2 regions of the Microbispora cellulosiformans genome follow, and region 2 is predicted to be linked to the other one. Evidence: riboswitches for the same ligand, from Rfam matches in the RefSeq annotation. Region 2 holds a riboswitch; the other holds the start of a gene.
The links. Region 2 has a riboswitch for cobalamin ahead of F5972_RS04500 (ribonucleoside-diphosphate reductase subunit alpha). Riboswitches for the same ligand answer to the same signal wherever they lie in the genome.

Region 1: it holds a riboswitch for cobalamin, as region 2 does, so the genes downstream of both, F5972_RS32545 (ABC transporter substrate-binding protein) here and F5972_RS04500 (ribonucleoside-diphosphate reductase subunit alpha) in region 2, are expected to answer to the same signal.

Annotation. Positions count from the first base shown of each region.
Region 1 covers NZ_VYTZ01000017.1:151,017-155,209, forward strand. Annotated here, with positions in the region: gene F5972_RS32535 (PepSY-associated TM helix domain-containing protein) at 1-622, shown strand, start outside; gene F5972_RS32540 (acyltransferase family protein) at 718-2,064, opposite strand; adenosylcobalamin (AdoCbl) riboswitch at 2,468-2,611, shown strand; gene F5972_RS32545 (ABC transporter substrate-binding protein) at 2,663-3,637, shown strand; gene F5972_RS32550 (FecCD family ABC transporter permease) at 3,642-4,193, shown strand, end outside.
Region 2 covers NZ_VYTZ01000002.1:72,814-77,006, forward strand. Annotated here, with positions in the region: gene F5972_RS04500 (ribonucleoside-diphosphate reductase subunit alpha) at 1-2,144, opposite strand, end outside; cobalamin riboswitch at 2,277-2,485, opposite strand; gene F5972_RS04505 (Bug family tripartite tricarboxylate transporter substrate binding protein) at 2,531-3,502, opposite strand; gene F5972_RS04510 (GNAT family N-acetyltransferase) at 3,585-3,830, shown strand; gene glmS (glutamine--fructose-6-phosphate transaminase (isomerizing)) at 3,897-4,193, opposite strand, start outside.

The sequences.
Region 1 (4,193 bases), on a different contig from region 2:
TCCGGCGATCAACGCCGACCTCGGTGCGCACGCCGGGCACTCGGGACACGCCGGGCACTCCGCGGGCGGCGGTCAGGCCGGCGGCACCCCTGACGTGGGCATCGACCAGGTCGCGCGGGCGGCGGCCGCGTGGCGGCTGTCCGGCCCGCTGGAGGTCGTCCTGCCGGCCGGGCCCGGAGACGCGTACGTGGTCAAGGAGATCCACAAGACCGCCCCCACACGCCTGGACCAGATCGCGTTCGACCCGGCGACCGGGCGGGTCGTGGGCGAGCTGCGGTTCGCCGACTATCCGCTGGCCGCCAAGCTCACCGAATGGGGCATCGACGCCCACATGGGTCTGCTCTTCGGCCTGGCCAACCAGATCGTTCTGGCCGCGATCGCCGCCGGGGTCATCACGCTGATCGTGCTGGGCTACCGGATGTGGTGGCGGCGCCGCCCGACCCGCGGCTTCGGCCGGCCCTACCCCCGGGGCGGCTGGCGGGGCCTGCACTGGGGAGTCCTGGTGCCGCTGGCCCTGCTCACCGCCGTGATCGGCTACTACCTGCCCCTGATGGGCATCTCCCTGGCCGCGTTCCTGGTGATCGACGTCCTGCTCGGGCTCCGCGCCAGGTCGGCACGCTGACCCCCTGAACCACCACGACGGCGTCGGGCCGGTCCACCTGATGGGGGCCGGCCCGGGCGGCGCCGCGCCTCGCGACGGCCCGCGTCCGCGGGAGGTCATCCACGCGGCGGAGCGGCGACCGCGGGCCGGCTGACCAGGAACAGGCCCCCGAGCAGTGCGACGGACGCGATCACCGGCGCCGGCCCCGGTGCGAAGCCGGTCACCGTGAGGGTGAGCAGCGCGCCGCCGACGAGCGGTACGGCGACCGCCACGTGCCGGCCGGCCGCGGCTCCCGCCGGCTCCTCCCACCGGCCGAACAGGGCGGTGAGCCCGAGCAGGACCGGAGCGAGGGCGGCCATCCACAGCGGGACGCCGCTCCACCAGGCCGCCGAGCCGGGGAGCGGGGTGTCCAGCCCGAACCCGATGGTCGCGACCCCGGCGACGGTGACGAGCGCGGTCATGTGCCACAGGTAGACGGTCATCATGCGCGGCGCGAGCGCGGTGAGCACCGCCTCGGCGCGGGGCCGGCGGGCCATCGCGTTCAAAGCGGGGCGCAGCAGCATCGCCAGGCCGAGCTGACCGGCGAAGAGCGCGAGCAGGCACGCGCTCGGCGGGGCCATGTTCGAGACCGCGCCGGGCATCCCGATCATGCTGGCGGGGTACGGCCCGGCCGCCACGAGGGCCGCCACCATCGCGAACCCCGCGCCCGCGAGCGCCGCCGCGCGGCGTCCCCGCAGCCACTCCAGGCCGCCGTCGGCGTAGCGGAACCCGACCTGGTGGACGGTCAGCCACACGAACGCGACGTTGAGATAGCCGGCGGCCTCCAGCCCCGAGAAGCGGACCAGGTCGGTCAGCACCGCGCCGCCCGCCAGCACCGGCAGCGCGACCCCGGCCCGTACGCGCAGCAGGCGGGGTGTGGCCACCACCGCGAGCAGGTACACGGCGAGGAACCACAGCAACTGGCCGACGGTCCGCGCGGCCACCTCGACCGGCTGCGGGGGCACGCCGAGCGCGGTCAGGAGGTGGGGGAGCGGCAGCCAGACGGCCGCGAGCGGCGCCACCGGCCAGGCCAGGCGGCGCACCCGCCGCGCCGTCCACTCCCGCGCCGTCCGCCTCTCCGCGCTCGACCGCCGCGCCGTCCAACCCCGGGCGGCCCGGCCGCTCTCGCCCGCGTCCGCCGGTACGGCGCGGCGTGCCGCGGACCGGTAGCTGATCGCGTTGGCCGCGCCCCCGGCGAAGAAGACCAGCGGCATCACCTGGGAGATCCAGGTGATGAACGGCGCCGCCGCCAGGGCGTTTCCCGTGGTCAGCCGTCCTCCGGCGTACGAGAGGACCGGCATCGCCCAGTGCTGGGCGACCACGAGGACCATCCCGAAGACGCGCAGGACGTCGATGAAGCGGTCCCTGGGCCCGGGAGCGGCGGGGGCCCGCACGGGGGCGGGCGGAAACATGGTCAGGGACACGGGGGCGCCGCCTTCGGTCGTCGGTTGTCGGTCACGGGCCCGGCCGGAGCGGTGGGCGGTCGCGACCATCCGATCCGGCGCCGGCCGGGGGAGAAGAGCCCGGGGAGAGCCCGGGGGAGAGCCGGAGGGCTCGGGGTGGGAGCCCGGGAGAGTGACAGTGCGGGAGCTGGAGGGCTCGGGGTGGGAGCCCGGGAGAGACACAGTGCGGGAGCTTCCGCCGGGGTTTCCCGGCCGCTCCAGGCTCCCGCCCGGGCGCCGTCCGGCGCAGCGACGGAGCCACTACTCCCGATCTTGGGTGAGCCCCCGCCTCCGGGGTGGGGCCTGCCCTACCACTCCGGCTTACGGGCGGCGGCCGGGCCTCGGCGACAGGGGGAGGATGAGGGCGCGGCGGGGGAGTTGGTACCGTTGCGTCCGACGCGCGCAGCGCAGCGAAGTCCGGTGTGAACCCGGCGCTGTCCCGCAACTGTGGTTCCCCTCCCCGGGGACGAGCCAGGTCGCCTGCGTTGTGCGCCGACGCCATCAACCCTCGTGGAAAAGGGTGATCCGTCATATCCCGCGGGTCTCTCGATTTCCCGGCTTCCCCCCTTGGAGGACCCTCGTGAGGCCCCTGCGTACGGCCGTCGCGGGTGTGGTGCTGGGTGTGCTCGGACTGGCCGGCTGCGGCCAGAGCGGCGGCACCGCCACGTCCGCGTCCCCGCCACCGTCTGCCCCCTCGAACGCCGCCCCCTCGAACACCGCCGGCTCGAACACCGCCGCCTTCCCCGTCACCATCCAGGCGGGCAACGGCGCGGTGACCATCGACAAGCGGCCCGAGCACATCGTGTCGCTGTCCCCGACGGCGACCGAGATCCTGTTCGCGATCGGCGCGGGCGGCCAGGTGAGCGCGGTGGACGACCAGTCGACCTATCCGCCCGAGGCGCCGAAGACGTCGCTGTCGGGCTTCAAGCCCAATCTCGAGGCGATCGCCGCCGCCAAGCCCGACCTCGTCGTGCTCGCCAACGACCTGAAGGGCGTGGTCGCCGGCCTGGGGAAGGTGGGCGTGCCGGTGCTGCTGGAGCCCGCCGCGACCAAGCTGGAGGACACCTACGACCAGATCAGGGACCTCGGCGCGGCCACCGGCAACGTGGACAAGGCCGAGGAGGTGGCCGGCGGCGTCAAGCAGAAGATCGACGCGCTCGCCGCGGCGGCGCCCAAGGGCAAGAGCCTGACCTACTACCACGAGCTGGACACCACGCCGTACGCCGCCACGTCGAGCACGTTCATCGGGCAGGTCTACGCCCTGTTCGGGCTGAAGAACATCGCCGACGAGGCCCCGGACGCGGCGGGCGGCTACCCCAAGCTGTCGGCGGAGTTCGTGGCCAAGGCCGACCCCGACCTGATCTTCCTCGGCGACACCAAGTGCTGTGGTCAGAACGCCGCCGCGCTGGCCAAGCGGCCGGGCTGGTCCGGCCTGGCCGCCGTGAAGCAGGGCCGCGTGGTGGAGCTCGACGACGACGTCGCCTCCCGCTGGGGGCCGCGCGTCGCCGACCTCGCCCAGGCCGTCAGTGACGCCGTCCAGAAGGCGGCGGGCTGAGCCGGTGGCGACGCGTCCGCGCCGGGCGCTCCTTGTCGTGTCCGTCGTGCTGCTGGTGAGCCTGATCGCCGGGCTGGCGGTCGGCGCGGCGGTCATCTCGCCCCGCGCCATCGCGCTGGCCCTGCTCGACCGGCTGCCGCTGGTGTCCCTGCACTCCGGCCTCCAGCCGAACGAGGAGGGGATCGTCTTCCAGCTCCGGGTGCCCCGGGTGCTGCTGGCCGCCGTCGTGGGCGGCCTGCTCGCCCTGGCGGGGGCGGGCTACCAGGGTGTCTTCCGCAACCCGCTGGCCGATCCGTATCTGCTCGGCGCGGCGGCCGGGGCCGGTCTCACGGTGACGCTCGTCGTGGTGTTCCTGGGCGGCGACGCGGGGGTGGCGGCCGTGCCGGTCGCCGCCTTCGCGGGGGCCGTCGGCGGGGTCGCCCTCGCGTACGCGCTGGGCCGCACGGCGGGCCGGGCCGGGGGCACCGCGACGCTCGTGCTCGCCGGGGTCGCCGTCACCTCGTTCCTCACCGCCATCCAGACCTTCGTGCAGCAGCTCAAGGTCGACGAGCTACAG
Region 2 (4,193 bases):
TGGGCGATCCGGGTCGCCGGGCGGGAGCGCAGGTAGTAGGTGGTCTTCAGGCCCGACCGCCAGGCGTAGGCGTACATCGACGAGAGCTTGCCGATGGTGGGCGCGGCCATGAAGAGGTTGAGCGACTGCGACTGGTCGACGTACGGCTGCCGCGCGGCGGCGAGGTCGACGAGCGCCTTCTGCGGCAGCTCCCAGGCGGTGCGGTAGAGCGTCTTGAGCTCGCCGGGGATCGCGGGGATGTCCTGGATCGAGCCGTCGTGGAGCTTGATCGCGTCGCGGATCGCCCGCGTCCACAGCCCGAGGGCCTGGAGATCACGGACGAGATACCGGTTGACCTGGAGGAACTCCCCCGACAGCGTCTCGCGCTTGAAGACGTTCGACACCTGCGGCTCGACGCACTCGTAGCAGCCCGCGATCGAGGCGATCGTGGCCGTCGGCGCGATCGCGACCAGCAGGGAGTTGCGCAGCCCGGTCTCCGCGATCCGCGCGCGCAGCGCCGCCCACTCCTCCGGGTGCGCCGGGGCGCACGGGAAGTGGTCGAGGTGCAGGACCCCGCGCGCCGCCCGCGTCTCCTCGTACGCCGGGTGGCGCCCGCGTTCGGCGGCGAGGTCGGCCGAGGTGCCGTACGCCGCGAGCGCGATCTCCTCGGCGATCCGGGTGGAGAGGGCCAGCGCCTCCGGCGAGTCGAACGGCAGGCGCAGCGCGAAGAAGACGTCGGCGAGGCCCATGACGCCGAGGCCCACCGGCCGCCACCGCTGGTTGGCCGCCTCCGCCTCGGGCGTCGGGTAGAAGCCGAGGTCGATCGTGCGGTCGAGGAACCGTACGGCGGTGCGGACCGTGGCGCGCAGCCGGCCGAAGTCGACGCCGTCCCCCTCGGGGGTGAGGTGGGCGGCGAGGTTGACCGAGCCGAGGTTGCACACGGCGGTCTCGCCGTCGCTGGTGACCTCCAGGATCTCGGTGCACAGGTTGGACAGGTGGATGACGTTGCGCGGCAGCGCGGTCTGGTTGGAGGCGCGGTTGGCGGCGTCCTTGAAGGTCATCCAGCCGTTGCCGGTCTGGGCGAGGGTGCGCATCATGCGGGCGTAGAGGGTGCGCGCGGGCACCTGCCGGACGTACCGCCCGGCCGCCTCCAGTTCGCGGTATCGGACGTCGAACGCCTCGCCCCACAGGTCGGTCAGCTCGGGGGTCTCCTTGGGGTCGAACAGCGACCACACGCCGTCCGCCTCGACGCGGCGCATGAACTCGTCGGGCACCCAGTTGGCCAGGTTGAGGTTGTGAGTGCGGCGCGACTCCTCGCCCGTGTTGTCGCGAAGCTCCAGGAACTCCTCGATGTCGGCGTGCCAGGTCTCCAGGTAGACGCAGGCGGCTCCCTTGCGCCTGCCGCCCTGGTTGACCGCCGCCACCGACGCGTCGAGCGTGCGCAGCCAGGGGACGATGCCGTTGGACAGGCCGTTGGTGCCCCGGATCAGCGACCCGCGCGAGCGCACCCGGGTCCAGGCGACGCCGATCCCGCCGGAGTACTTCGACAGCCGCGCGATCTGGCCGTACCGCTCGTAGATGCTCTCCAGCTCGTCGCGCGGCGAGTCGAGCAGGAAGCACGACGACAACTGCGGGCGGCGCGCCCCGGAGTTGAACAGCGTCGGCGAACTGGGCAGGTAGGCGAGCGCGGACATCAGCCGGTACAGCTCGGCCGCCTCGCCGACGCTCGCCGCCAGGCCGCAGGCCACCCGCAGCAGGAAGTGCTGCGGGCGTTCGAGCACCCGCCGCGTGACCGGATGCCGCAGCAGGTAGCGGTCGTAGACCGTGCGCAGCCCGAAGTACTCGAACCGGTCGTCGGCCGCCGGGTCGATCAGCGCGTCCAGCGCCGCGGCCTCGTCGGCCACGAACGCGGCGACGGTGTCGCCCAGCAGCCCGGCGGCGTGGGCCGCCGCGACCGACTCGGAGAAGGCGCGCACCCCCTGGCCCGCCGTCTCCTCCTCGATGACCCGGGCGAGCAGCCGCGCCGCCCGCCGGGAGTTCTCCGGGTCGGCGACGACCCCCGCCGCCGCCTCCTCGATGGCCCGCCAGACATCCGCGGCCGTCTCCGTGCCGCGCGCCCCGGTGCCGGGGCGCGCGGGCGCGGAGACCGGGTCGGTGATCGTCATCGGTCGCCCTCTCCTCCTCGTCTCCTGACCCGGCCGGCCGGAGGGGAGGGCACACCGCGGCGCACGCTCGTGACGGCACGGCGTACGGGCGGCGGGCCCTCCCTCGGGGCACGGCGCGGGCGCGCGCGGTGGCTCCGCGCGCGGTCGCGGGCAGGTCTTCGGGCTCGCGGGCGGCCGGCGGGACACACCCGCCGGACCTACTGGCCGTCGCTTCCCGGCGCGCTCGCGCACCAGTGCTCCAATGACGGCGGTCGTTCCCGCTCACCGCTGCGGGGCAGCCCCGGATTCACACCGGGTTCCCTCTTGCCTCACCGAGGTGAACCAGCGACGCGATGGATCCTACATCTAGTGGGCGATCACGCAAGCAGCCCTACAAGTTGTGTTGCTCACCGGATTCCGAGATCGTCGAGGAGCAGGGCCGTACGACGCGCCTCGCCCGTCAGCCACTGCCGGAACTCCTCACCGGCGAGCCACATCGGCGTCCAGCCGTTGCGCTCGCACAGGCGGAGCCAGGCGGGTGAGTCCACGACGGCCCGGCACAGATCGGTCAGCGCGTCGCGCTCGATGGCGGTCACCCCGAGGGGGGCGAGCAGGCCGGTCCAGTTCGCGTACGCCACCCGCACCCCCGACTCGGCCAGCGTGGGCGCGTCCAGGCCGGGCAGGCGCTCGGGAGACGAGACGGCGAGCGGCCGCAGCCGCCCGGCCCTGACGTGGGCGGCGACGTCGCCGCGCCCTCCGAAGGCGAGCGCGGTCGTCCCCTCGGCCACCGCCGCGACGGCCCGGGCGGGGCTGTCGAAGGCCTCGTACGCCGCCAGGCGCGGGTCGGCCCCGAGCCCCCGGGCGGTCAGGCCGAGCAGCAGGTGGCCGGGCCCGCGGTCGGGGCCGCCCGCCACCTTCACCCGCTCCGGGGTGTTCAGCAGGGCCGCCGCGACCTGCTCGAACGTGCGGTAACCCGAGCCGGGGGAGGCCACGAGCACCTGCCACTCCCCCGCCAGCCTGGCCAGCGGCACAGTCCGGGCGACGAACGACCCCACGTCGCCGCGCGTGTCAACGGGCGCGTGACCGAGTGCGCAGTCGGCGAGCAGGAGAGGGTCGGCGACCAGCAGCCGGTCCGTCCGCCCCATGGCGAAGCGGCCGACGGCCGGCGCGCCGCTCCGGACGTCCCGCGTGATCAGCACCCTCCGGGCCCAGCGCCGGGCCTCGATGAGGGACTTCAGGCTCCGGGCGACGCCGTCCCCCCAGCACTCCGGCGGGCCGGGGACGAGGAGGGAGATCTCCCCGCGGTACCGAGGCGCCGGGGTGCCGCACCCGCCCGCCAGGGCCAGGACCCCCAGTGCGAGAACCGTACGGCGTCGCATGCGGCACCCTCCCCCCGAAGAGTCCCTTATGCGGACAGACTATGAGCAACCACCCCATGTCAGGACATAACGGACGTTACGGATGCGGCAATCGGTGCCACGGGCGCGCGGCCGGGGCGTCGCCGTGCGGGCCGTGTCGGCGGCCGTACGGTGGGGCTTCGAGGAACTCGGGCTGCACCGGCTCGAACTGCACCACTCCACGCGCGACCACGCCTCCTGCCGGGTGGCGGACAAGGCCGGTTTCGCCGTCGAGGGAGTCCTCAGAGCGGCGCTTCTGCACGCCGACGGCTGGCACGACATGGAGGTCCACGCCCTCCTCAACGCCTAGCGCGAGCACGGCTCGCGCGAGCACGGCTCGCGTCGCCGGGACGCGAGCCGTGGGTGCCGTACGGGCTTACTCGACCGTCACGCTCTTGGCGAGGTTGCGGGGGCGGTCGACGTCGCGGCCGAGGGCGACGGCGGCGTGGTAGGCGAACAGCTGGAGCGGGATCGTGAGCAGGATGGGGTCCAGCTCCACCTCGTTCCTCGGCACCACGATGCAGTCGTCGGCCGCCTCCGAGGTGCGGTGGCCGACCATGAGGATGCGGCCGTCCCTGGCCCGGATCTCGCCCAGCGTGGTGAGGTTCTTGTCCAGCAGTTCGTCGTCCGGCACGACCGCGACGGTCGGCAGCTCGGGGCTGATCAGCGCCAG